4 regions of the Pseudomonas sp. HP_01 genome follow, and region 4 is predicted to be linked to each of the others. Evidence: predicted binding sites of a transcription regulator. Region 4 holds the regulator's gene; each other region holds the start of a gene.
The links. Region 4 encodes sigma-54, which starts transcription at its own class of promoters, with help from an activator protein. Its sites were predicted from a motif close to ANTGGCATNNANNTTGCTNT; they were not measured.
Positions count from the first base shown of each region.

Region 1: the regulator sigma-54 is predicted to act here: its motif matches at 1,839-1,858, upstream of ACYAR8_RS21060 (CmpA/NrtA family ABC transporter substrate-binding protein).
Region 2: the regulator sigma-54 is predicted to act here: its motif matches at 3,211-3,230, upstream of ACYAR8_RS19830 (circularly permuted type 2 ATP-grasp protein).
Region 3: the regulator sigma-54 is predicted to act here: its motif matches at 3,508-3,527, upstream of glnA (glutamate--ammonia ligase).

Region 1 is NZ_JBTOPV010000046.1:331-6,166, forward strand. Features, by position in the region: gene ACYAR8_RS21055 (ANTAR domain-containing response regulator) at 1-469, opposite strand, end outside; gene ACYAR8_RS21060 (CmpA/NrtA family ABC transporter substrate-binding protein) at 482-1,690, opposite strand; gene ACYAR8_RS21065 (quinone-dependent dihydroorotate dehydrogenase) at 1,964-2,986, shown strand; gene rmf (ribosome modulation factor) at 3,138-3,353, opposite strand; gene rlmKL (bifunctional 23S rRNA (guanine(2069)-N(7))-methyltransferase RlmK/23S rRNA (guanine(2445)-N(2))-methyltransferase RlmL) at 3,925-5,836, shown strand, end outside.
Region 2 is NZ_JBTOPV010000043.1:13,242-19,077, forward strand. Features, by position in the region: gene ACYAR8_RS19815 (LTA synthase family protein) at 1-1,810, shown strand, start outside; gene ACYAR8_RS19820 (hypothetical protein) at 1,981-2,217, shown strand; gene ACYAR8_RS19825 (ribonuclease E inhibitor RraB) at 2,467-2,805, shown strand; gene ACYAR8_RS19830 (circularly permuted type 2 ATP-grasp protein) at 3,264-4,673, shown strand; gene ACYAR8_RS19835 (alpha-E domain-containing protein) at 4,686-5,645, shown strand; gene ACYAR8_RS19840 (transglutaminase family protein) at 5,642-5,836, shown strand, end outside.
Region 3 is NZ_JBTOPV010000009.1:85,335-91,170, forward strand. Features, by position in the region: gene ACYAR8_RS07375 (DUF4124 domain-containing protein) at 1-138, opposite strand, end outside; gene ACYAR8_RS07380 (DUF4124 domain-containing protein) at 122-664, opposite strand; gene ACYAR8_RS07385 (chorismate mutase) at 791-1,357, opposite strand; gene ACYAR8_RS07390 (cupin domain-containing protein) at 1,386-1,835, opposite strand; gene glnA (glutamate--ammonia ligase) at 2,003-3,409, opposite strand; gene thiI (tRNA uracil 4-sulfurtransferase ThiI) at 3,742-5,196, shown strand; gene typA (translational GTPase TypA) at 5,337-5,836, shown strand, end outside.
Region 4 is NZ_JBTOPV010000033.1:8,778-14,613, reverse strand. Features, by position in the region: gene ACYAR8_RS17320 (KpsF/GutQ family sugar-phosphate isomerase) at 1-273, shown strand, start outside; gene ACYAR8_RS17315 (KdsC family phosphatase) at 274-807, shown strand; gene lptC (LPS export ABC transporter periplasmic protein LptC) at 818-1,390, shown strand; gene lptA (lipopolysaccharide transport periplasmic protein LptA) at 1,377-1,919, shown strand; gene lptB (LPS export ABC transporter ATP-binding protein) at 1,919-2,644, shown strand; gene ACYAR8_RS17295 (RNA polymerase factor sigma-54) at 2,834-4,327, shown strand; gene hpf (ribosome hibernation-promoting factor, HPF/YfiA family) at 4,404-4,712, shown strand; gene ptsN (PTS IIA-like nitrogen regulatory protein PtsN) at 4,725-5,189, shown strand; gene rapZ (RNase adapter RapZ) at 5,192-5,836, shown strand, end outside.

The DNA.
Region 1 (5,836 bases), on a different contig from region 4:
TGCACTGCTTCATCTTCATCAACAGGCCTTTCGCCGTCTCGATGCGCTTGCGTTCGGCCAGTTGCTGATCGCGGGCGTGCAGCTGCGCGCGCAGGTCCTGATCGCTTTCGAAGCGGGCCATGGCGACGTCCAGAATCGGCTGCAGGCGTTGCGCGTGAATGCCTTCGACGATGTAGGCGCTGACCCCTGACTTGATCGCCTGGCGCATCACCCCGGGGTCGTGCTCATCGGTGAACATCACGATCGGCCGTGGCAGATCGCGAGTCACCAGCACCACTTGCTCCAGCACATCCCGCCCCGGTGATTCGGTGTCGATGAGGATCACGTCCGGGCGCACGGCCTGAACCCGGGCGGGGAGGTCGATGATCAGCCCGGATTCGTCGATCACCTCGAAACCGGCTTCGGTCAGCGCCGCTTTCAGGCGACCGACCTTTTTAGGGGTGTCGTTGATCAGCAGGATTCGCAGCATCTTGGCGTCTCCTCAGCGATCAGCATGAACGAGGGCCGCATCGGCCAGCGCGTGCAGCTTGAAGCTGCGGGCGTAACGCGCCGGGTCGCTGCCGTCCCAGATCTTGCCGTCGATCAACTGGCTGCTGCGCATGGGCGAGGGCGGCACGGCAATGCCCAGTGCCTCGGCGGCCTCGCGGTACAGGCCCAGTTGCTGGACGCTGCGGGCCACGCCGAGGTAATCCGGGTCTTCGCGCAGCAAACCCCAACGGCGGAACTGGGTCATGAACCACATGCCGTCGGACAGCCAAGGCATGTTCACCTGGCCGTCACCATGGAAGCGGATGGCGTGGTGGTCGTGCCACCGGTTGCCGAGCCCGTCGTCGTACTCGCCCAGTAGCCGCGATTCGATAGCGCCGACGGGGGCATTGACGTATTCGGCGGCGCTGAGCAACTGCGCGGTACTTCGGCGGTTGTCAGCACTTTCTTCGATGAAGCGACTGGCTTCAAGCACGGCCATCACCAGCGCGCGCGCCGTGTTCGGGTACTGCTCGGCGAATTCCGCGCTGCAAGCCAACACCTTTTCCGGGTGATCCGGCCAGATGGCCTGGGACGTCGCCAGGGTGAAGCCCAGATTCTGCTGAACCGCGCTGGCACCCCACGGCTCGCCGACGCAAAAGCCGTCGATGCGCCCGGCCTGCAAGTGCTCGACCATCTGCGGCGGCGGCACCACCACGCTGTCGACGTCGCGTAACGGGTGAATGCCCTGGCTCGCGAGCCAGTAATAAAGCCACAGGGCGTGGTTGCCGGTGGGAAAGGTCTGGGCGAAGGTCAGTTTTGAGTCGCTTTGGTGCGTGCGCCGATCAAGTGCATCAGGAGTGGTCACGCCCGCCTGCTGCAGCGACCGGGACAGGTTGATGCTCTGGCCGTTCTGGTTCAGCCCCATCAGCACTGCCATGTGCTTCGCCGGCCCGGCCAGCCCCAGTTGCACGGCGTAGACCAGCCCGTAAAGGCTGTGAGCGGCATGCAGTTCGCCGCTGACCAGTTTGTCGCGCAGGTTCGCCCACGAGGACTGGCGGTGCAGATTGATGTGCAGGCCATAAGGCTGGGCGAAGCCCTGGGTCGCGGCAACGATGAGCGAGGCGCTGTCGGTGAGCGCCATAAAACCGAGGTCGACGCTGGTCAGTTCCGGTGCATCGCTGCCGTTGACCCAGGCCAGTGAGGGAGTGAGCGAGTCAGTCATGATTGCAATTCCGCGTGGAGGCCGATGCGTCTTTCAACGCTGCCGGTCGTCCAAAAAAAACGCCGCCTCGCCCCGATTGAAACGGGTCGACAGCGACGTCATTGTCCAGTGTCTCGCTCCGCCATTGGATCGAGTCGATACAGGATTTAAAGCAAGCGATATGCCAGCGGCGAGCAGCGCAGTCAGCAAAGTTCGCGACATGCCTCGCGCTTCACCCGTACCGGCGTTTATAATCCGCCGCTGATCCCAGCCGCAATCGAGCCGCGCCCGCCCATGTATAACCTGGCCCGCCAGTTACTGTTCAAACTCTCCCCGGAAGCTTCCCACGATCTGTCCATCGACCTGATCGGAGCGGGCGGGCGTCTGGGGCTCAACGGCCTGTTCAACAAGGCGCCGATGCAGCTGCCGGTGACTGTCATGGGCCTGCGCTTCCCCAACCCGGTCGGGCTGGCGGCGGGGCTGGACAAAAACGGTGCGGCCATCGACGGCTTCTCGCAGCTGGGCTTCGGTTTCGTGGAGATCGGCACCGTCACGCCGCGCCCGCAACCGGGCAATCCGAAACCGCGCATTTTCCGTCTGCCCCGCGCCGAAGCCATCATCAACCGTATGGGCTTCAACAACCTGGGTGTCGACAATCTGGTCAGCCGGGTGCAGGCCGCGCAGTACAAAGGCGTGCTGGGCATCAACATCGGCAAGAACGCCGATACGCCGGTGGAGCGCGCCGTTGATGACTACCTCATCTGCCTGGACAAGGTGTACGCCCACGCCAGTTACATCACTGTCAACGTCAGCTCGCCGAACACGCCGGGCCTGCGCAGCCTGCAATTCGGCGACTCGCTCAAGCAATTGCTTGAAGCCCTGCGCTTGCGCCAGGAAGCCTTGACCCTGATTCACGGCAAGCGCGTACCGCTGGCGATCAAGATTGCCCCGGACATGAGCGACGAAGAGACCGTACTGGTTGCCGGCGCGTTGCTGGAATCGGGCATGGACGCGGTGATCGCGACCAACACCACCCTGAGCCGTCAGGGCGTCGAAGGGTTGCCCCACGGCGACGAAGCAGGCGGCCTGTCGGGTGCGCCGGTCCGCGAGCAGAGCACGCACATTGTCAAAGTGCTGGCCGGTGAATTGGGCGGGCGCTTGCCGATCATTGCGGCCGGCGGCATTACCGAAGGCCGGCACGCAGCGGACAAGATCGCGGCAGGGGCGAGTCTGGTGCAGATTTATTCGGGCTTCATCTACAAGGGGCCGGCGTTGATTCGCCAGTCGGTGGACGCGATCGCTTCGATGTCCCGCTGATCCATCCCGCTTCATCCGGACGAAAAGAGGGGTTCCGACTGGAACCCCTCTTGGGCTTGAGCCCGCCGCCCGGGTGGGGCGTGCGTGGTAATGGTGAAGCGGTCAAGAATGTCGAAGAAGCTTTAGGTCAGGCTGTAACGTGAGGGTTGCGTCAGCCGACCGCGTGAAGTTCGTTGAGTCTGTGAATGCCCGCAGTGCCGGTCATACCGTCCCAGTTGTCGCCGCGTCCTTCTCGCCAGCCGTTGATCCAGGCTTGACGCACTGACGGTAGAGTAAATGGGCAAAGCTCACGGGATTTACCGGATACGCCGTACTGGTATCCGCGCGAAAATGCTCTTTCCATCGGATCACGCTTAAGTCTTCTCATAGGGTGTTGCCCTCGTTTGTTGACTGTAATGTCCCTGGAGACCTCAGGTTGAGGTCCGGCAGAAAATCTTCTGCCGTTAGCGGCCCGCTGCCGGCGTCGCGGGCTTGATGCCACCGCCGTTGCGGCGATGACCTTGGGTGATTTCTAACCAATGAAAGATGCGCTGTGAATGATCGTTTTGTCATAAGAACGTAACCATTCAGGCATTACGACCATAAGCAGCCACTCGTTTGACAAGAGTTTTTTGAGGGAACCCCTTCTAACCGGGGCTTTCCGGTGGCAGTGCAAGTGTTTCGCAGTTGAGAGTGCTGGCTGTTTGCAGTCAGCGGAAAAACGACGAAGGGTCAGCGATGTGACTTTTTATTGCAGCCGCCGTCGTGCTGAATAGTATTTTTTTAACACCAAAACGTCGGCACCCATGTGCTGGCGGACCGTCGCACTCGAAATGTATCGGTGCGAAGGATAGGCACAAACTGTGTGCCGCGCAGGCGTCCTCCTTGAAAGGCGTCTGTTGGAATCGGGCCGGACAATGCGTTGTCCGGCCGCTATAGCCTTAGGCTCTGGAATACTCATGTCGGACCGTTACGAACTTTTCCTCACCTGCCCGAAAGGCCTCGAAGGCCTGCTGGCTGAGGAAGCCACCGCCCTCGGTCTCGAGGAAACCCGCGAACACACTTCCGCCATCCGCGGCACCGCCGACATGGAAACCGCCTACCGGCTGTGTCTGTGGTCGCGGCTTGCCAACCGGGTGCTGCTGGTGCTCAAGCGTTTCCCGATGAAGGACGCCGAGGACCTCTACCACGGCGTGCACGACATCGAGTGGGCTGACCATCTGGAAGCGGAAGGTACGCTGGCCGTGGAGTTCAGCGGTCATGGTTCCGGCATCGACAACACCCATTTCGGCGCCTTGAAGGTCAAGGACGGCATTGTTGACCGCCTGCGCACCGCGGACGGCGTCCGCCCTTCGGTGGACAAGCTCAACCCGGACCTGCGCGTGCACCTGCGGCTGGACCGGGGCGAAGCGATTCTGTCCCTGGACCTGTCCGGCCACAGCCTGCACCAGCGCGGCTACCGTCTGCAGCAGGGCGCCGCGCCGCTCAAGGAAAACCTGGCCGCCGCCATTCTGATCCGCTCCGGCTGGCCACGCATTGCCGCTGAAGGCGGCGCGCTGGCTGACCCGATGTGTGGCGTCGGCACCTTCCTGGTCGAAGCGGCGATGATCGCCGCTGACATTGCGCCCAACCTCAAGCGCGAGCGCTGGGGTTTCTCGGCGTGGCTGGGTCACGTGCCGGCGATCTGGCGCAAGCTGCATGACGAAGCGCTGGAACGCGCCCAAGCGGGTCTGGCCAAGCCGCCGCTGTGGATTCGCGGTTATGAGGCCGATCCGCGGCTGATTCAGCCAGGCCGCAACAACGTCGAACGCGCCGGCCTGAGCGAGTGGATCAAGATCTACCAGGGTGAAGTGGCGACCTTCGAGCCGCGTCCCGACCAGAACCAGACCGGTCTGGTGATCTGCAACCCGCCGTACGGCGAGCGTCTTGGCGACGAAGCCAGCCTGTTGTACCTCTATCAGAACCTCGGCGAGCGTCTGCGTCAGGCCTGTCTGAACTGGGAAGCGGCGGTGTTCACCGGTGCGCCGGATCTGGGCAAGCGCATGGGCATTCGCAGCCACAAGCAGTACGCGTTCTGGAACGGCGCACTGCCGTGCAAGCTGTTGTTGATCAAAGTGCTGCCCGACCAATTCGTTACCGGCGAGCGTCGCACCCCGGAGCAACGTCAGGCCGAGCGTGAGCAAGCCGCGTACGATCAGGCACCGGACGAGCCGCAAGAGCGTCAGTACAACAAGAATGGCAACCCGATCAAGCCAACGCCGGCCCCTGCGCCAGTCATTGAGCAACCGCGCCTGAGCGAAGGCGGACAGATGTTCGCCAATCGCCTGCAGAAAAACGTCAAGGCGCTGGGCAAGTGGGTCAAGCGTGAGGGCATCGATTGCTACCGCGTTTACGATGCGGACATGCCCGAGTACGCCATGGCCATCGACCTGTACCATGACTGGGTCCACGTTCAGGAGTACGTGGCGCCGAAGTCCATCGATCCGGAAAAGGCCTCGATCCGTATGTTCGATGCGCTGGCGGCCATTCCCCAGGCGCTCGGCATCGACAAGAGCCGCGTGGTGGTCAAGCGTCGCGAGCGGCAGAGCGGCACCAAGCAGTACGAGCGTCAGAGCGCCCAGGGCAAGTTCAACGAGGTCAACGAAGGCGGCGTGAAGCTGCTGGTTAACCTCACGGATTACCTGGACACCGGCCTGTTTCTCGATCACCGGCCGATGCGCATGCGCATCCAGCGCGAGGCGGCGGGCAAGCGGTTCCTGAACCTTTACTGCTACACCGCGACCGCAAGCGTGCACGCCGCCAAGGGCGGGGCGCGCAGCACCACCAGCGTCGACCTGTCGAAAACCTATCTGGACTGGGCGCGTCGCAACC
Region 2 (5,836 bases), on a different contig from region 4:
GGCCGCCCGTGGGGTGTTTCGCTTCTGGCTGACGGTGGTCGCGAGCCTGACCGCGTTCTTCGGCCTGATGGAGATGGATTTCTACCGTGAATTCCACCAGCGCCTGAATGGCCTGGTTTTCCAGTACGTCAAAGAAGACCCGAAAACCGTTCTGAGCATGCTCTGGTACGGCTTTCCGGTGGTTCGCTATTTGCTGGCGTGGGCACTGGTGACCTGGCTGCTGAGCCTGGTCTTCAAAGGCGTTGATCGTGTGACCCGGCCCCGTGGCGGGTTCAATGTGGCCAGCGCCGACAACCGTGTGGTTGCGCCGTTGTACAAGCGCGCCGTGGTTTTCCTGCTGTGCCTTGTGGTGGCCGTCATCGCCGCTCGCGGCACCCTGCGTCAGGGCCCGCCGCTGCGTTGGGGCGATGCGTACACCACTGACTCAAACTTCGCCAACACCCTGGGCCTGAACGGCACGCTGACGCTGATTGCGGCGGCGAAGAGCCGGATGTCCGAGGACCGCGACAACATCTGGAAAGCGACCCTGCCTCAGGCCGAAGCCCAGCAGATCGTCCGCAACATGCTGCTGACGGACAACGACAAGCTGGTCGATCCAGACAAAGCCGCTGTGCGTCGGGATTTCACACCGCCAGCGGCCAACACGCTGCCGATCAAGAACGTCGTCGTGATCCTGATGGAAAGCTTCGCCGGCCATTCGGTGGGTGCGCTGGGCGATGAATCGAACATTACGCCTTACTTCGACAAACTGTCCCAGGAAGGTCTGCTGTTCGATCGTTTCTTCTCCAACGGCACGCACACCCACCAGGGCATGTTCGCGACCATGGCCTGCTTTCCGAACCTGCCGGGCTTTGAGTACCTGATGCAGACGCCGGAAGGCAGCCACAAGTTGTCCGGTCTGCCGCAGCTGCTCAGCGCGCGCAAGTACGACGACGTGTATGTCTACAACGGTGACTTCGCCTGGGACAACCAGTCGGGCTTCTTCAGCAACCAGGGCATGACCAACTTCATTGGCCGCAATGACTTCGTCAATCCCGTGTTTTCGGACCCGACCTGGGGCGTGTCCGACCAGGACATGTTCGACCGTGGCGCCGAAGAGCTGAAAGCCCGCGAAGCCAAAGGCAAGCCGTTCTATGCCTTGCTGCAAACCCTGTCCAACCACACGCCGTACGCACTGCCGGCGAATCTGCCGGTCGAGCGCGTGACCGGGCATGGCACGCTGGATGAACACCTTACCGCCATGCGTTATTCGGATTGGGCGCTGGGTCAGTTCTTCGAGAAGGCCAAGAAAGAGCCGTACTACAAGGACACGCTGTTTGTGGTCGTCGGTGACCATGGCTTCCCCAATAACGAGCAGATCACCGAAATGGACCTGGGCCGCTTCAACGTGCCGATGCTGATGATCGCCCCGGGCCTGCAAGACAAGTTCGGCAAGCGCAGCAGCATCGTCGGCACGCAGATCGATATCGTGCCGACCATCATGGGCCGCCTGGGTGGTGACACCGTGCATCAGTGCTGGGGTCGCGACTTGCTCAATCTGCCAGCGGGAGACGAAGGCTTTGGTGTGATCAAGCCATCGGGCAGCGAGCAGACCGTGGCGCTGGTCACCGGCGACCGGATCCTGATCGAACCCAAGGACATGGAGCCGAAGGTGTACAGCTACGCGTTGGGCACCAAGCCCCACGCCGAGCTGATGCCGAACGCGCCGGACGTCGCCGAGTTGCGCAAGAAGCTCGACAGCTTCCTGCAGACCGCAACCAAAAGCCTGCTGGACAACACGGCAGGAGTCAAAGACGCCAAGCCACAATGACCGCAGCCTGATGAAAAACGCCCCGAGACCGGGGCGTTTTTTTTTGCCTGCGGATTCATGGCTTCAGGCTGCGAACGTCAGCTGTGTGCTGACGATTCCGGTTGAACGTCGTTGCGCTGCAAGGGTCAAGATCACTAGGCCGCTGTCAGGCCCTTACTGAGGAGAGATTGATGAAAGTGTGGACTATTTCGTTTCTGGACAAAGACGGTGTGCAGCAAACCCTCGATCTTGAATCCGATCACCGTCCCAGTGATGAAGAGGCTGCGCAGCGAATCCGTCCGATCCTGTTTCCGGTCGCCAGTGATCTTGATCTGATCGACCTCGAGGGTCGCACTGCCGAGCCCACCGTGAAGACACTCAAAGAGCAGAACGCGGTACAGATCATTTCCATCGTCGAGGCGCCTTAAAAAGCCTGGATTTCCCGCCATCCTGCTAATTGGCAACGCACTATCAATCGGCGTACTCTGCCAGTGAGGTCGGTGAAGCATCTACCCGAGTCAGCTCGCGTACGTACGCCCGTTTTGTAAAACGCACCGGCCTTGTCAGCGACATGCTTGAGTCCCGGGCGGCAGATGACCTGCCGCTACACGCCTCGCCATCGAGGGGTGTTTCGGGATAGTTGAAACTCTATCTATCGTTGCATAGGAGGACGTTTCATGAGCACAGCCTATCAAGAAGACGTCAGCAGCCATGTTCTGCGCTGCATGAAAGAAGGCGGTTTCGACTTCGCACGCATTCACCCCATTGAGTTCTATGCCACCTTTCCGGATGAGGACCGGGCGCGTCAGGCTGCGGAAAAATTTCGCGGCGAGTCAGTCAATGTCCAGCTAAATGCACTGGAAGACGGTGCCTGGCACCTGGAACTGAGCAAGTTGATGTACGCGACCTACGACGGGATAGGCGACTTCGAGCAGGATTTCCAGACCGCGATTTTCGGTCTGGACGGGGAGGTTGAAGGCTGGGGCGTCAAACAAGTGCTCAAGCGTCTGCACTGACTTGGCTTGATCGACATTTCTGCGCCGAAGGGAGGCGCTGATCGCTGAAGACTGTCTCCCGCCTCTGCAACAAAATTTGGGGCGGGAGATGCACCCAACTGAATCGCAGGCAAAAAAAAGCCGCTCTCTTGGGAGCGGCGGAAAGGGAATATCGGGTGGCGTTGCCAATCGGGTATTGAGCCAATCGCCTTGTGAGATCCGGCGGGTTGGTCTGCGGTATGGGGCGATTATGCTCGGCGCCTGTCACGCGCGGAAATGAACTCTGGCTATGCCTGCGATAGATTTTCAAATGAACGACGCTTCGCCATGAGGCGTCGGGCAACGGGTTAGGGCGCATCGTGCACAGGAATGGTGCGGACGCTGTGGCTGTTTAATTCAACCCATTGATAATAAAGCGTTTATGCCGATGGCACGGGCCTTGCGAAGGTTCTGGTGTCCATGGTGACAAGGAGTACGGCATGATCCGCACCTTTTATGACGAGATGTACGATGCGGGCGGCATAGTTCGTCCGCATTATCGGGAATTCGCCCGCTGGTTGGGCGAAGCGCCGCCTGAGTTGCTCGCTCAGCGCCGGCGTGAGGCCGATCTTTTGTTTCATCGCGCCGGGATCACGTTCACGCTGTACGGCGACGAGCAGGGCACCGAGCGGCTGATCCCCTTCGATACGATTCCGCGCAGCATCCCGGCCAGCGAGTGGCGGGTGGTTGAGCGCGGCTGCATTCAGCGCGTCAAGGCGCTGAACATGTTTCTCGCTGACCTCTACCACGATCAGCGCATCATCAAGGCCGGGATCATTCCTGCCGAACAGGTCCTCGCCAACGAGCAATACCAGCTGGCGATGCAGGGCCTGAATCTGCATCGCGATCTGTATTCGCACATCTCCGGCGTCGATCTGGTGCGTGACGGCGACGGCACGTATTACGTGCTCGAAGACAATCTGCGCACGCCAAGCGGCGTCAGCTACATGCTCGAAGACCGCAAGATGATGATGCGGCTGTTCCCCGAGCTGTTCGCCGCGCAACGCATCGCGCCGATCGATCACTACCCGAACCTGTTGCTGGACACCCTGAAAAGCTCGAGCCCGCTGGATAACCCGAGCGTCGTTGTGCTGACACCCGGGCGCTTTAACAGTGCGTTTTTCGAGCATGCGTTTCTGGCCCGGGAAATGGGGGTCGAACTGGTGGAAGGCGCTGACTTGTTCGTGCGCGATGACCGCGTGTTCATGCGCACCACGGATGGCCCGAAAGCGGTCGACGTGATTTACCGCAGGCTGGATGACGCGTTCCTCGATCCGTTGGCGTTCAATCCGGATTCGATGCTCGGCGTGCCGGGTCTGCTGGCCGCGTACCGTTCGGGCAATGTGGTGCTGGCCAATGCCATCGGGACCGGCGTGGCGGACGACAAGTCGGTCTACCCGTTTGTCACCGACATGATCCGTTTCTACCTCGACGAAGAGCCGATCCTCAAGAACGTGCCGACCTGGCAGTGCCGCAAGCCCGAAGAGTTGTCTCACGTGCTCGCCAATCTGGGCGACCTGGTGGTCAAGGAAACCCAGGGCTCCGGCGGTTACGGCATGCTCGTGGGCCCCGCAGCCACCGCTGCCGAAATCGAGTCATTCCGGGCGCGCCTCAAAGCCAAGCCCCACGCGTATATCGCGCAACCGACCTTGTGCCTGTCGACCTGTCCGACCTTCGTCGAGAACGGCATCGCCCCGCGCCACATCGACCTTCGCCCGTTCGTCCTGGCTGGCCGCGAAACCCGTGTAGTGCCCGGTGGTCTCACGCGCGTTGCCCTGCGCGAAGGTTCGCTGGTGGTGAACTCGTCGCAGGGTGGCGGCACCAAAGACACCTGGGTGGTCGAGGATTAAGGATGCCTGCCAATGCTAAGTAGAACTGCCTCGGATTTATATTGGATGTCGCGGTACCTGGAGCGCGCCGAAAACCTCGCGCGGATGCTCGACGTCAGTTACTCGCTGTCGCTGATGCCACAGGACGGACGCGGGGATGGCCTCAATGAAATCGCCATGCCACTGCTGATCACCGGAACGCTGGACGATTACCTGGAGCGCCACGGCGACCTGCATGCCGAGCGCTTGCTGCACTTTTTCGCACTGGACGCCGAAAACCCGGCGAGTATCTTCAGCTGCCTGGGCGCGGCGCGGGCCAGTGCCCATGCGGTGCGTGGGCGTATTACTGCGGACATGTGGGAAAACATCAACGCCACTTACCTGGAAATTCGCGGCATCGCCGAACAGGGTTTGAGTCGTTATGGCATGAGCCGTTTCTGCGAGTGGGTGAAGGAGCGTTCGCATCTGTTCCGCGGCGCAACCTACGGCACCATCATGCGCAACGACGCGTTCCGTTTCATTCGTCTGGGCACGTTCATCGAGCGCGCCGACAACACCCTGCGCATGCTCGATGCGCGCTATGAAATGCTCGAATTGCGCGGCCCGTCCGCCAACGCGGCGGCAGACAGTTCCGCCGCCGGCTATTACCAATGGAGTGCGCTGTTACGCGCATTGTCCTCATTCGAGGCGTACACGGAAGTCTATCGCGATGCACCGGGTGCCCGTCAGGTCGCTGAATTGCTGCTGTTGCGTGCGGACATTCCGCGCTCATTGCGTGCGTGTCTGGAGGAGCTGGACATCATTCTCGCCAGTCTGCCCGGGGCCAATGGCCGTCCCGCCCAGCGTCTGGCCGCCGAGCTGGACGCTCGTCTGCGCTACACCGGCATCGACGAAATTCTCGATGAAGGCCTGCATGAGTGGTTGAACGAATTCATTCCACTTCTGGCCCAACTGGGTAGCGTCATTCACACTTCTTACCTGGAGGCTGCATGAGACTCTCAATTAGCCACGAGACCACTTATCACTACGACGATCAGGTCCGCGCCAGCATCCAGTATTTGCGTCTGACCCCCCACGACAGTGAGCGCCAGCAGGTGCTGAGCTGGCAGTTGGCATTGCCGCGGCCGGTCCGGGCGCAGATCGACCCCTTCGGCAATATTCTCCACGTGCTGACCCTCGACGAA
Region 3 (5,836 bases), on a different contig from region 4:
GTGAGGTTGATCGGTAAAGACCCGATTGCCGTCCGCATCGACGTAGGTATACACCTGAGCGAGGATGGACTGGCTCACGCCGAACAGCAGGCACAGGGCAATGGCCATCCGGCAAAGGTGTTTAAGGTTTGCCGACATGGACTCGCTGCACCGTCAGGTTGACCGTCTCGCTTTGCTGGATTGAGCGCTGGTTTTCCAGCACCTGAACCGAAAAGCTGTGCTCGCCCCGTTCAAGCTCCATCACCTGCAGACGCGGAATGTTGGTGGGCTGGCCGTAGGGCGCGCCGTCCACAATCAACTGCAGCAGATGCCCGGGCTGTAAACGAGGCTCAATGGCGACGCCCACGGTGAACGAGCCGTTGTTGGCACGAAGCGCTTCTTCCTGAGGCAGGTCTTTCAGCGCGAGCACCTGATAGGCAGCGGCGTTTTGCGGGTTCCGGGTTTGGCTCTGGGTCTGCGTCTGCGTCGCGGGGAGTGGCGGCGGCGCAGCAGGCACGACGGTCTCGACGCTGTTGAGTGGCGGCAGCTCGACGGTTTCGGCTTTGGTGCCGTTCGGCGGCTGATTGCTGTACGCCGTGTTCCCGGAGGCATCGGTGTATTTGTAGATCTGCGCGGCAGCGGGCAGTGCAAACACCAGCAACAGAAGGGCGAGACATTGACGCATGAACACTCCAGTGCAGCGATCAGGACAACCCACAATGGTGCCGCGCTCAATGCATCGCTCGGCGTGGGTCAGCATAGAGGAATACTGATCGACGGTGTCAGTTGAGAAGCGGATCTGCGCGCTTGCTCACTGGCTTGCCGTGGTCCGGCAGAGGTCGCCTGCCGCTCTTTGCAGTGCGGTCACGATGACGGGATCACTTGCCTGTCGGTGGATCTCCGACTGCACCCAGGCTGGGCATTTAGCATCGCTGCGGTAAGGCTGGAACGCCGAGTAACTCTGCATTAATACCGGCAGCAGCGTATCCAGCCGACCCCGGATGCCATCGGTGAGACTGGAATCGGGCGTCTCCGGGGAGTGGCCGCTTTCACGCCACTGCTCAATGCGCGCGTATTGCACCATCTTGTTGGCTTCCATCTGGGCGGTCATGAAAGCGCGTACGTCGTCGGCCGCCAGCTTGAATTCACCCGCACGTGATTCGGCGTTCTGAATCACCTGACGCTCGCGCTCACTGTCCTGCACCGGCTTGCCGCTGTGCCATTTGCTGCGTGCTACGTCATTGGCGATTTCCAGCCGCTGCTCCATGGCCGCAATAAGCGGCTGAAGTTGCGCAGGGGGCTGCTGGGCAGGCGCCGCGTGAAGGCCGGTTGACACCAGGCCGCAGGCTAAGGCAGCGAATTGGAGCTGTTTAAGCATTGTTATGTCCTCACGTATGACCGAGCGATCACTGTTTATCACTTTGGCTGGTAGAAAGTGGCATTCCCGGTGTTCCGGCGTAAAAAACGACGAGCTCCACGGCGGTGTCTCCCGTAAGGCCCCGATGCTGCCTGTTGATCATTTCAGGCAGCACATCGCCTGGCTTGAGCAGAATCGACTTGCCGCCTTCGCGGGTTTCGACCGTGAGATTGCCGGAAACGACATAGGCCGCATTGGGCATCGGGTGCTCGTGCCATTTGAGTGCGGTGTTCGCGGGGATCTTGATGTTGAGGACGGTCAGCTCAGGCTTGCCGACGGGGTAGGCGTCATAGGCTGTTCCGTCCCAGGAATTTGAGCTTTTGAGCAGCACGGTGGATTCGACCGTTGAGACTGGAGTGGAGTTGGACGTTTGCGCAGTGGTGCATCCGCCAAGGGCGATCATCGCCAGCAGCAGGCAAGCGGGGGTGATGTTGAACATGGATGAAATCCTTGTGCTTGTTGAAAAGCAGAAAACACAAGGTTGCCGGAAGCGTCATTCCCATCTGCGGTACATATTTATAGCGACCGAGCAATGCCCGGCCAGCAACAAAAAAGGCCTCCCGAAGGAGGCCTCTTGTTCACGCAGCTTACGCCGGCGCGACTGGATCAGCAGCTGTAGTACAGCTCGTATTCCAGTGGGTGTACGAAGGTGCGCACTTTGATCTCTTCTTCGGATTTCAACGCGATGTAAGCGTCGATGAAGTCGTCACTGAATACGCCGCCTTTGGTCAGGAACGCACGGCCTTTATCCAGCTCTTCCAGGGCTTCTTTCAGGCTGCCGCAAACTTGTGGGATCTCTTTCGCCTCTTCAGGCGGCAGGTCATACAGGTTTTTGTCAGCAGCATCGCCAGGGTGGATCTTGTTCTGGATGCCATCCAGGCCAGCCATCAACAGGGCAGCGAACGCCAGGTACGGGTTGGCTGCCGGGTCCGGGAAACGTGCTTCGATACGACGGCCTTTAGGGCTGTTGACGTAAGGAATACGGATCGATGCCGAACGGTTACGGGCCGAGTAGGCCAGCATGACCGGCGCTTCGAAACCTGGAACCAGACGCTTGTACGAGTTGGTTGCCGGGTTGGTGAAGCCGTTCAGTGCCTTGCCGTGCTTGATGATGCCGCCGATGAAGTACAGAGCGGTGTCGGACAGGCCGGCATAACCTTCGCCTGCGAAGGTGTTCTTGCCATCTTTGGAGATGGACATGTGAACGTGCATACCCGAACCGTTATCGCCGTACAGAGGCTTTGGCATGAAGGTAGCGGTGCGGCCGTAAGCGTCGGCAACGTTGTGCACGACGTATTTCAGGGTCTGAACTTCGTCAGCCTTTTTAACCAGCGTGTTGAATTTCACGCCGATCTCGTTCTGGCCAGCGGTTGCCACTTCGTGGTGGTGAACTTCGACGACCTGGCCCATTTCTTCCAGAGCGTTGCACATTGCGGTGCGGATTTCGTGGTCGTGGTCGAATGGCGGAACCGGGAAGTAGCCGCCCTTGATGCCTGGACGGTGGCCCTTGTTACCGCCTTCGATGTCCGCGTCGGACATCCAAGAACCTTGTTCTGAGTAGATCTTGAACATGGAGCCGGAGATGTCGGACTTGAATTTCACTTCGTCGAAGATGAAGAATTCTGGCTCAGGGCCGGCGAATACGGTGTCACCGATACCGGTCGACTTCAGGTATTCCTCGGCGCGGTGAGCGATGGCGCGTGGGTCGCGATCGTAGCCCTGCATAGTCGAAGGTTCGATGATGTCGCAAACCAGGATCAGGGTAGGCTCTTCGGTGAACGGATCCAGGACGGCGGTTTCGTCGTCCGGCAGCAGGATCATGTCGGAGGCTTCGATGCCTTTCCAGCCCGAGATGGAGGAACCGTCGAACATTTTGCCGACTTCGAAGAAGTCGTCTTCCAGCGCATCGCGGGCCGGCATGGTCACGTGGTGCTGAGTGCCTTTGGTGTCCGTGAAGCGCAGATCAATCCACTTAACGTCATGATCTTTGATGAGTTGAACCGACTTCGACATGTTGTCCTCCGGGGTGGATTAGGGCCTGAGTAGTAGTGGGCCCTTCAATTTGGGTGATGCCGGGCGCGATACTCGACCAAGGCAACCTGCCTCACAAGGGAGCAATTTGCATGCCAGTGCCCTGTGTTGGGTTTTCCGCGGGAATACCAGTCTTTTAGCGCGTTAAACGTCGCATATTCGAAAACGTGCGCACCGTTGTGGTGCTAAGTAATTGTATACAGGGCCGTTTTGGTGCGTGGACGATTGACTGTACGATAACTGGTTAAACCTTGAGCAATTTCCGCTATAATCCGCGCCCCCCATTTTCGACCGGGACCTAGCGCGCTGTTTTCATGAAATTAATCGTCAAAGTCTTCCCAGAAATCACTATCAAAAGCCGGCCTGTGCGCAAGCGCTTCATCAAACAGCTGGCCAAGAACATCCGTACGGTGCTCCGCGATCTGGACCCGGCGTTGGTGGTGGATGGCGTGTGGGACAACCTTGAGGTCGAAACAAAGGTCGAGGATGCCAAAGTCCTGCGCGAGATGACCGAGCGGCTGAGCTGCATGCCCGGCATCACGCACTTTCTGCAGGTTGACCAGTATCCGCTGGGCGACATGGATGACATCTACGAGAAGTGCAAACTGCACTTCGGCGATGCGATCCCCGGCAAGGTATTCGGGGTGCGCTGCAAGCGCGCAGGTCATCATGACTTCAGCTCCATGGACGTCGAGAAGTACGTCGGCAGTAAGCTGCGCCGTGAGTGCAACGCCGCCGGTATTTCGCTGAAGGCGCCGGAAGTCGAAGTCAGAATCGAAATTCGGGACCAGCGTCTGTTCGTGATCCACAGCCAGCACAACGGCATGGGCGGTTATCCGCTGGGTTCGCTTGAACAGACCCTGATCCTGATGTCCGGTGGCTTTGACTCAACCGTGGCCGCTTACCAGATCATGCGCCGTGGCCTGATGAGCCATTTCTGCTTCTTCAATCTGGGCGGACGTGCCCACGAGCTGGGCGTGATGGAAGTCGCGCACTTCATCTGGAAGAAGTACGGCAGCTCTCAGCGAGTGCTGTTCGTCAGCGTACCGTTCGAGGAAGTTCTGGGAGAAATTCTCGGAAAAGTCGATAACAGTCATATGGGCGTAGTATTGAAGCGTATGATGTTGCGCGCTGCGACCAATATTGCCGACCGGCTGGAAATCGACGCGCTGGTCACCGGCGAGGCGATTTCCCAGGTATCCAGCCAGACGCTGCCCAACCTGTCGGTGATTGATTGCGTGACAGAGAAGCTGGTCCTGCGACCGCTGATCGCCAGTCACAAACAGGACATCATCGACCTGGCCGATCAGATCGGCACCGGCGATTTTGCCCGGCACATGCCCGAATACTGCGGTGTGATTTCGGTGAACCCGAAGACCGCCGCCAAGCGCAACCGGGTCGAGCACGAAGAAAAATCGTTCGACATGTCCGTGCTCGAACGTGCGCTGGAAAACGCTCGTCTGGTACCGATCGATCGTGTGATCGAGGAATTGGGCCAGGACATTCAGATTGAAGAAGTCAGTCAGGCGCTGGCCGGGCAAGTGGTCATCGACATCCGTCACCCGGATGACGCTGAAGACCGTCCGCTGGATCTGGCTGGCGTTGAAGTACAAACGCTGCCGTTCTTTGCATTGAACAGCCGTTTCAAGGAACTGGATGACACGCGCCAGTACCTGCTCTATTGCGACAAAGGCGTCATGAGTCGCCTGCATGCTCATCATCTGCTCAGTGAGGGGCATGCCAATGTGCGCGTTTATCGACCGAGCTAAGTGCCCGGGGCTGTTTGCCTGTGGCTTGCGTCACCGGCCCCCCGACACCAGTCGTCAGCCGTAACGGCTTTCGCCGGCTCCACCGTTCATAGCTGCCTGCAATCAGGCAGCTGACCGAATCCTCTGATCGAGATACACAAGTGATCGAAAATCTACGCAACATCGCCATCATTGCTCACGTTGACCACGGTAAAACTACCCTCGTTGACAAGCTTCTGCGCCAGTCCGGCACCCTTGAGCGCAACGAGCTCAACGACGAACGCGTGATGGACTCCAACGACCAGGAGAAAGAACGCGGTATTACCATTCTCGCGAAGAACACCGCGATCAACTGGAATGGCTACCACATCAACATCGTTGACACCCCGGGCCACGCCGACTTCGGTGGTGAAGTAGAGCGCGTGATGTCGATGGTTGACTCCGTTCTGCTGCTGGTCGACGCTCAAGACGGCCCTATGCCGCAAACCCGTTTCGTGACCAAGAAGGCGTTCGAAGCCGGCCTGCGTCCAATCGTGGTCATCAACAAGGTTGACCGTCCAGGCGCGCGTCCGGATTGGGTTCTGGACCAGATCTTCGACCTGTTCGACAACCTCGGTGCCACCGAAGAACAGCTGGACTTCAAAGTCGTCTACGCCTCGGC
Region 4 (5,836 bases):
ACGGCCATTATCGAGAGCGATGGCCGCCTTGCCGGTATCTTCACGGACGGTGATTTGCGTCGCACGCTGGATCGCCCGATCGACATACGCCAGGCCAGCATCGATGAAGTGATGACCGTCCACGGCAAGACCGTGCGCCCGGAAATGCTGGCGGCCGAAGCCCTGAAAATCATGGAAGACAACAAGATCGGCGCACTCATCGTGGTCGACGAGAACGATCGCCCGGTTGGCGCGTTCAACCTTCAAGACCTGCTCCGCGCAGGAGTCATGTAAATGAGCGCCGATATGAATGACCTGATGCAACGCGGCAAGAACATCAAACTGGCCATCTTCGATGTCGATGGCGTACTGACCGATGGGCGCCTGTATTTCCTCGAAGACGGCAGCGAGTTCAAGACGTTCAACACCCTCGACGGCCAGGGCATCAAGATGCTCATCAACTCGGGCGTGACGACAGCCATCATCAGCGGGCGCAAGACGCCCGTGGTTGAGCGGCGCGCGAAGAACCTCGGCATCGCACATCTTTATCAGGGCCGCGAAGACAAACTCGTGGTTCTCGACGAGCTTTTGCAACAACTGAATCTAAGCTACGAGCACGTCGCGTATCTGGGTGACGATTTGCCCGACCTGCCGGTCATTCGCCGGGTCGGTCTGGGCATGGCCGTTGCCAACGCTGCCGGCTTTGTTCGCGAGCACGCCCATGGCACCACCCAGGCACGTGGCGGCGAAGGCGCTGCCCGCGAATTCTGCGAGTTGATCCTGAAAGCTCAGGGCAACCTCGAAGCGGCTCACGCCGCCTACCTATAGAAGTGCATTTATGCTGAGCAAAAAGTTTCGTACGTTTCTGCTGTTCGGTGTGCTGGCACTGCTGCTGGCAGCGGTCGGCTACTGGAACATCAGTCCGGAAAGCTTCCTCGATCAACCCAAGGCTGCCGTGGATGAAAGCGCTGTCGATTACTATGCGACCAACGCCCACAGCATTCAGTACCTGCCCGACGGGACCATGCAGTACGACATGACCGCCGACAAGGTCGAGCACTTGAAAGCCACCGACGTCACCCTGATGACCACGCCGGTGCTGCAGATGTATCGCGGCTCGACCTTCCCGTGGCACGTACAGAGCGTTCGCGCCGAAGTGTCGCCGGGGGGTGATCACGTCGAGCTGATCGACTCGGTGCGCATCAACCGCACCGACGAAAAGAACCGTACCACCATCATCACCAGCAGCCGCATGACTGTATTCCCGCAGAAGCAATATGCGGAGACTGCCCAACCCGTTAGAATCGACGGCCTTGGCGGTGTAACGACCGGCACGGGTATGAAAGCGTATCTGAAAGAAAGCAGGATGAACCTGCTATCCAACGTAAGAGGACAGTATGAGGCTCGTTAAAACCCTTCCTTTTTTGCTCGGCCTGGGCGCAGCACTGGGAAGCGCGAGCGCCTGGTCTCTGCCGACGGATCGCGATCAACCCATCCACATTCAGTCGGATGACGCGCAACTGGACGACAAGCAAGGCATCGCCACTTACAAAGGCAATGTCATCATCACCCAGGGCACGATGAAGATCACCGGCAACACCGTGACCATCACCCGTACACCGCAAGGCGACGTGGACGTGTTTACGTCCGTGGGCAACCTGGCTTACTACGAGCAGAAGCCATCGGTGGACAAGCCGATCGTTCAGGCCTGGGGCGTTACCATCCAGTACTTCGCGGCCCAGAACCGCATCGTGCTGATCGACAAGGCCAAAGTAGTCAACGACGGCAACACGTCCGAAGGCGAGAAAATCGTCTATGACACCGTCAAGCAGGTCGTGAACGCCGGTCGTGCCAATGGCACCAAGGTCACCGCCCCACGCCCTCGCATCGACATGGTCATCCAGCCGAAAAAGAAAACCGACCAGCAGAAGGCCCAGTAATGGCAACGCTGAAAGCCCAACACCTGGCCAAGGCCTATAAAAGCCGCCAGGTCGTACGTGACGTCAGCCTGTCCATCGAGAGCGGCCAGATCGTCGGCCTGCTCGGCCCCAACGGCGCCGGCAAGACCACCTGCTTCTACATGATCGTCGGCCTGGTTCAGGCGGATCAGGGTCGCGTCCTGATCGACGACCAGGACGTCAGCCACCAGCCGATGCACGGCCGCGCACGCGCCGGTATTGGCTACCTGCCACAGGAAGCATCGATCTTCCGCAAGCTCTCCGTCTCGGACAACATCATGGCGATCCTGGAGACCCGCAACGAGCTCGATCGCGCTGCCCGCCGCAAGGAGCTGGAGAGCCTGCTGCAGGAATTCCACATCACCCACATTCGCGACAACCTGGGGATGAGCCTGTCGGGTGGTGAACGTCGCCGTGTGGAAATCGCACGCGCCCTCGCCACTTCGCCGAAATTCATTCTGCTCGACGAACCCTTCGCCGGTGTCGACCCTATTTCCGTAGGCGACATCAAGCAGATCATTCACCACCTCAAGGCCAAAGGGATCGGCGTGCTGATCACCGACCACAACGTGCGTGAAACGCTGGATATCTGCGAAACCGCCTACATCGTCAACGATGGGCAGCTAATTGCCGAAGGCGACGCCGAATCCATCCTGGCCAACCAGTTGGTCAAGGAAGTGTATCTGGGTCACGAGTTCCGCCTGTAACCGCAGTGATGACATGAGGTCGTGCGGTGCCCCGCAGCGCGCGCTATCGCCGACCTCGTTTTTTAATTGTCATCACACTCTAGGCAAACCCTCCAGCTTCAGGCATATAATTTGCTTAAGTTGGCGCCATCGGCGCCCTGGTAGTAAATGGCGCGCAGTGCGCCGGCGAATAAGGTGTTAAGCCCTGCCATGAAACCTTCGCTAGTCTTGAGAATGGGCCAGCAGCTGACGATGACGCCTCAGCTGCAACAGGCAATCCGCTTGCTTCAGCTGTCGACGCTGGATCTCCAACAGGAGATTCAGGAGGCGCTGGAGTCGAACCCGATGCTGGAACGGCAGGAGGAAGGCGACGATTTCGACAATGCCGACCCCTTGGCGGATAACGTAGAGCAAAAGCCCAACGCTGATGTTCAGGAGCCCACCTATCAGGAATCGGCGCCTACCGTCGACAATCTGGATGAGGGCGACTGGAACGAGCGCATCCCCAACGAGCTGCCCGTCGACACCGCGTGGGAAGACGTCTATCAAACCAGCGCCAGCAGCCTGCCCAGCAATGACGATGACGAGTGGGATTTCACCACCCGCACTTCTGTTGGCGAGAGCCTGCAAAGCCACCTGCTCTGGCAGCTCAACCTGGCGCCGATGTCCGACACCGATCGCCTGATCGCCGTGACCCTGATCGACTGCATCAACAACCAGGGCTACCTCGACGAAACACTTGAAGAATTGCTCGACGCATTCGATCCCGAACTCGATATCGAGCTGGATGAGATAGAAGCCGTTCTGCACCGCATCCAGCAGTTCGAGCCTGCCGGCATCGGCGCTCGCAACCTGAGTGAATGCCTCCTGCTGCAGCTTCGCCAGTTGCCGGCCAAAACCAGGTGGCTGGCGGAAGCCCAGAAGCTGGTCAGCGAATACATCGACCTGCTGGGCAGCCGCGACTATGCGCAACTGATGCGCCGCATGAAGCTCAAGGAAGACGACCTGCGTCAGGTCATTGAGCTGGTCCAGAGCCTCAACCCGCGGCCCGGCTCACAGATCGAGTCCAGTGAAGCTGAATACGTCGTGCCTGACGTCATTGTGCGCAAGGACAACGAGCGCTGGCTGGTGGAGCTGAACCAGGAATCCGTGCCGCGCCTGCGGGTCAATCCGCAATACGCAGGATTCGTGCGTCGCGCCGATACCAGTGCCGACAACACCTTCATGCGCAATCAACTGCAGGAAGCCCGCTGGTTCATCAAAAGCCTGCAGAGCCGCAACGAGACGCTGATGAAGGTGGCCACGCAAATCGTCGAACACCAGCGCGGCTTCCTCGAGTACGGCGACGAGGCCATGAAGCCGCTGGTTCTGCATGACATCGCCGAAGCGGTCGGCATGCACGAATCGACGATTTCCCGGGTGACCACGCAGAAATTCATGCACACCCCGCGCGGGATCTACGAACTCAAATATTTCTTTTCCAGCCACGTCAGCACCTCCGAAGGCGGCGAATGCTCGTCCACGGCGATTCGCGCGATCATCAAAAAACTGGTCGCCGCGGAAAATCAGAAAAAGCCGTTGAGTGACAGCAAGATCGCTGGTTTACTGGAAGCACAAGGCATTCAAGTGGCCCGTCGCACAGTCGCCAAGTACCGCGAATCCCTTGGGATTTCGCCGTCCAGCGAACGCAAGCGGCTGATGTAAAGGCCACACGTCAAAGTGTTTCAGTGGCAGGCATTACGCCTGCCTCTTAATGCACTGGCAACGAAGGAGAAGCTGTATGCAAGTCAACATCAGTGGACACCAGCTGGAAGTGACCGAACCTCTGCGTACCTACATCGGCGAGAAGCTCGCCCGACTGGAACGCCACTTTGACAAGATCACGAATGTGCAGGTCACGATGGAGGTCGAGAAGCTCAAGCAGAAAATCGAAGCCACCCTGCATGTTCCTGGCGCTGAAGTGGTTGCCAACGCCGAACACGACGACATGTATGCAGCCATTGACCTGCTTGCCGACAAGCTTGACCGCCAACTCAAAAAACATAAGGAAAAACAGCAAAGTCTGCTGCAAGGCGCGACTGCTCGCTGACACTCCCCACTCATGATCCGACTTGAAAATATCCTGACCCCTGGCCGTTCCCTCGTGAACGTGCCAGGCGGCAGCAAAAAAGCCGTACTCCAAAAGATCGCCAACGTGATCAGCAAGCAGGTGCCTGATCTTGATGAGCAGGTGATGTTTGAAAGTCTTACTGCCCGTGAAAAGCTCGGTTCTACCGGATTCGGCAATGGCATCGCCATTCCCCACTGTAGGCTGAAGGGCTGTTCAACGCCCGTCAGCGCCGTGCTGCATCTCGAGAAACCCATAGATTTCGACGCCATTGACGGCGCACCGGTTGACCTGCTTTTTGTGCTGCTGGTCCCGGAAGCGGCCACCGATGCCCATCTCGAACTGCTGCGCCAGATCGCCAGCATGCTTGATCAGGCCGAGGTGCGTAAGCGCCTGCGCGGCGCCAAGACAGGCGAAGAGCTCTACAACGTCGTGCTCGACGTCCAGAACGGTCACTGATCATGCGCATGATCATCGTCAGCGGCCGCTCCGGCTCCGGCAAGAGCACGGCCCTCGATGTCCTTGAAGACAGCGGCTTCTACTGTGTCGACAATCTTCCCGCCGGCCTGCTCCCTGAGCTGGCCGAGCGCGCGCTGATCAACACCGAGCTGGCTGAGCCTTTATTAGCTGTCTCGATTGATGCGCGCAACCTGCCCAGTCACCTGACACGATTCCCGCGCATGCTCGCCGAAGTTCGCGCCCGCCATATCCAGTGCGACGTGCTGTTTCTCGATGCCGATGAAGCAACCCTGCTCAAGCGTTTTTCCGAGACCCGACGTCGTCACCCGCTGAGCACGGCAACACGCTCGCTGGCCGAGGCGATTCGTGACGAGAAAACCCTGCTCGGTCCGATCATCGACCTGGCTGATCTGACGGTCGACACCACGCACCTGAATCTCTACCAGCTGCGCGACATTCTTAAACTGCGCCTGCTGAACAAACCCGAGCCGGGCACCGCCTTCCTCATCGAATCCTTCGGCTTCAAGCGCGGCATGCCCGTGGACGCCGACCTGGTGTTCGACGTGCGCTGCCTGCCCAATCCGTACTGGAAACCGGAGCTGCGCGAGCAGTCGGGCCTCGACAAGCCGGTTGCCGATTACCTTGCA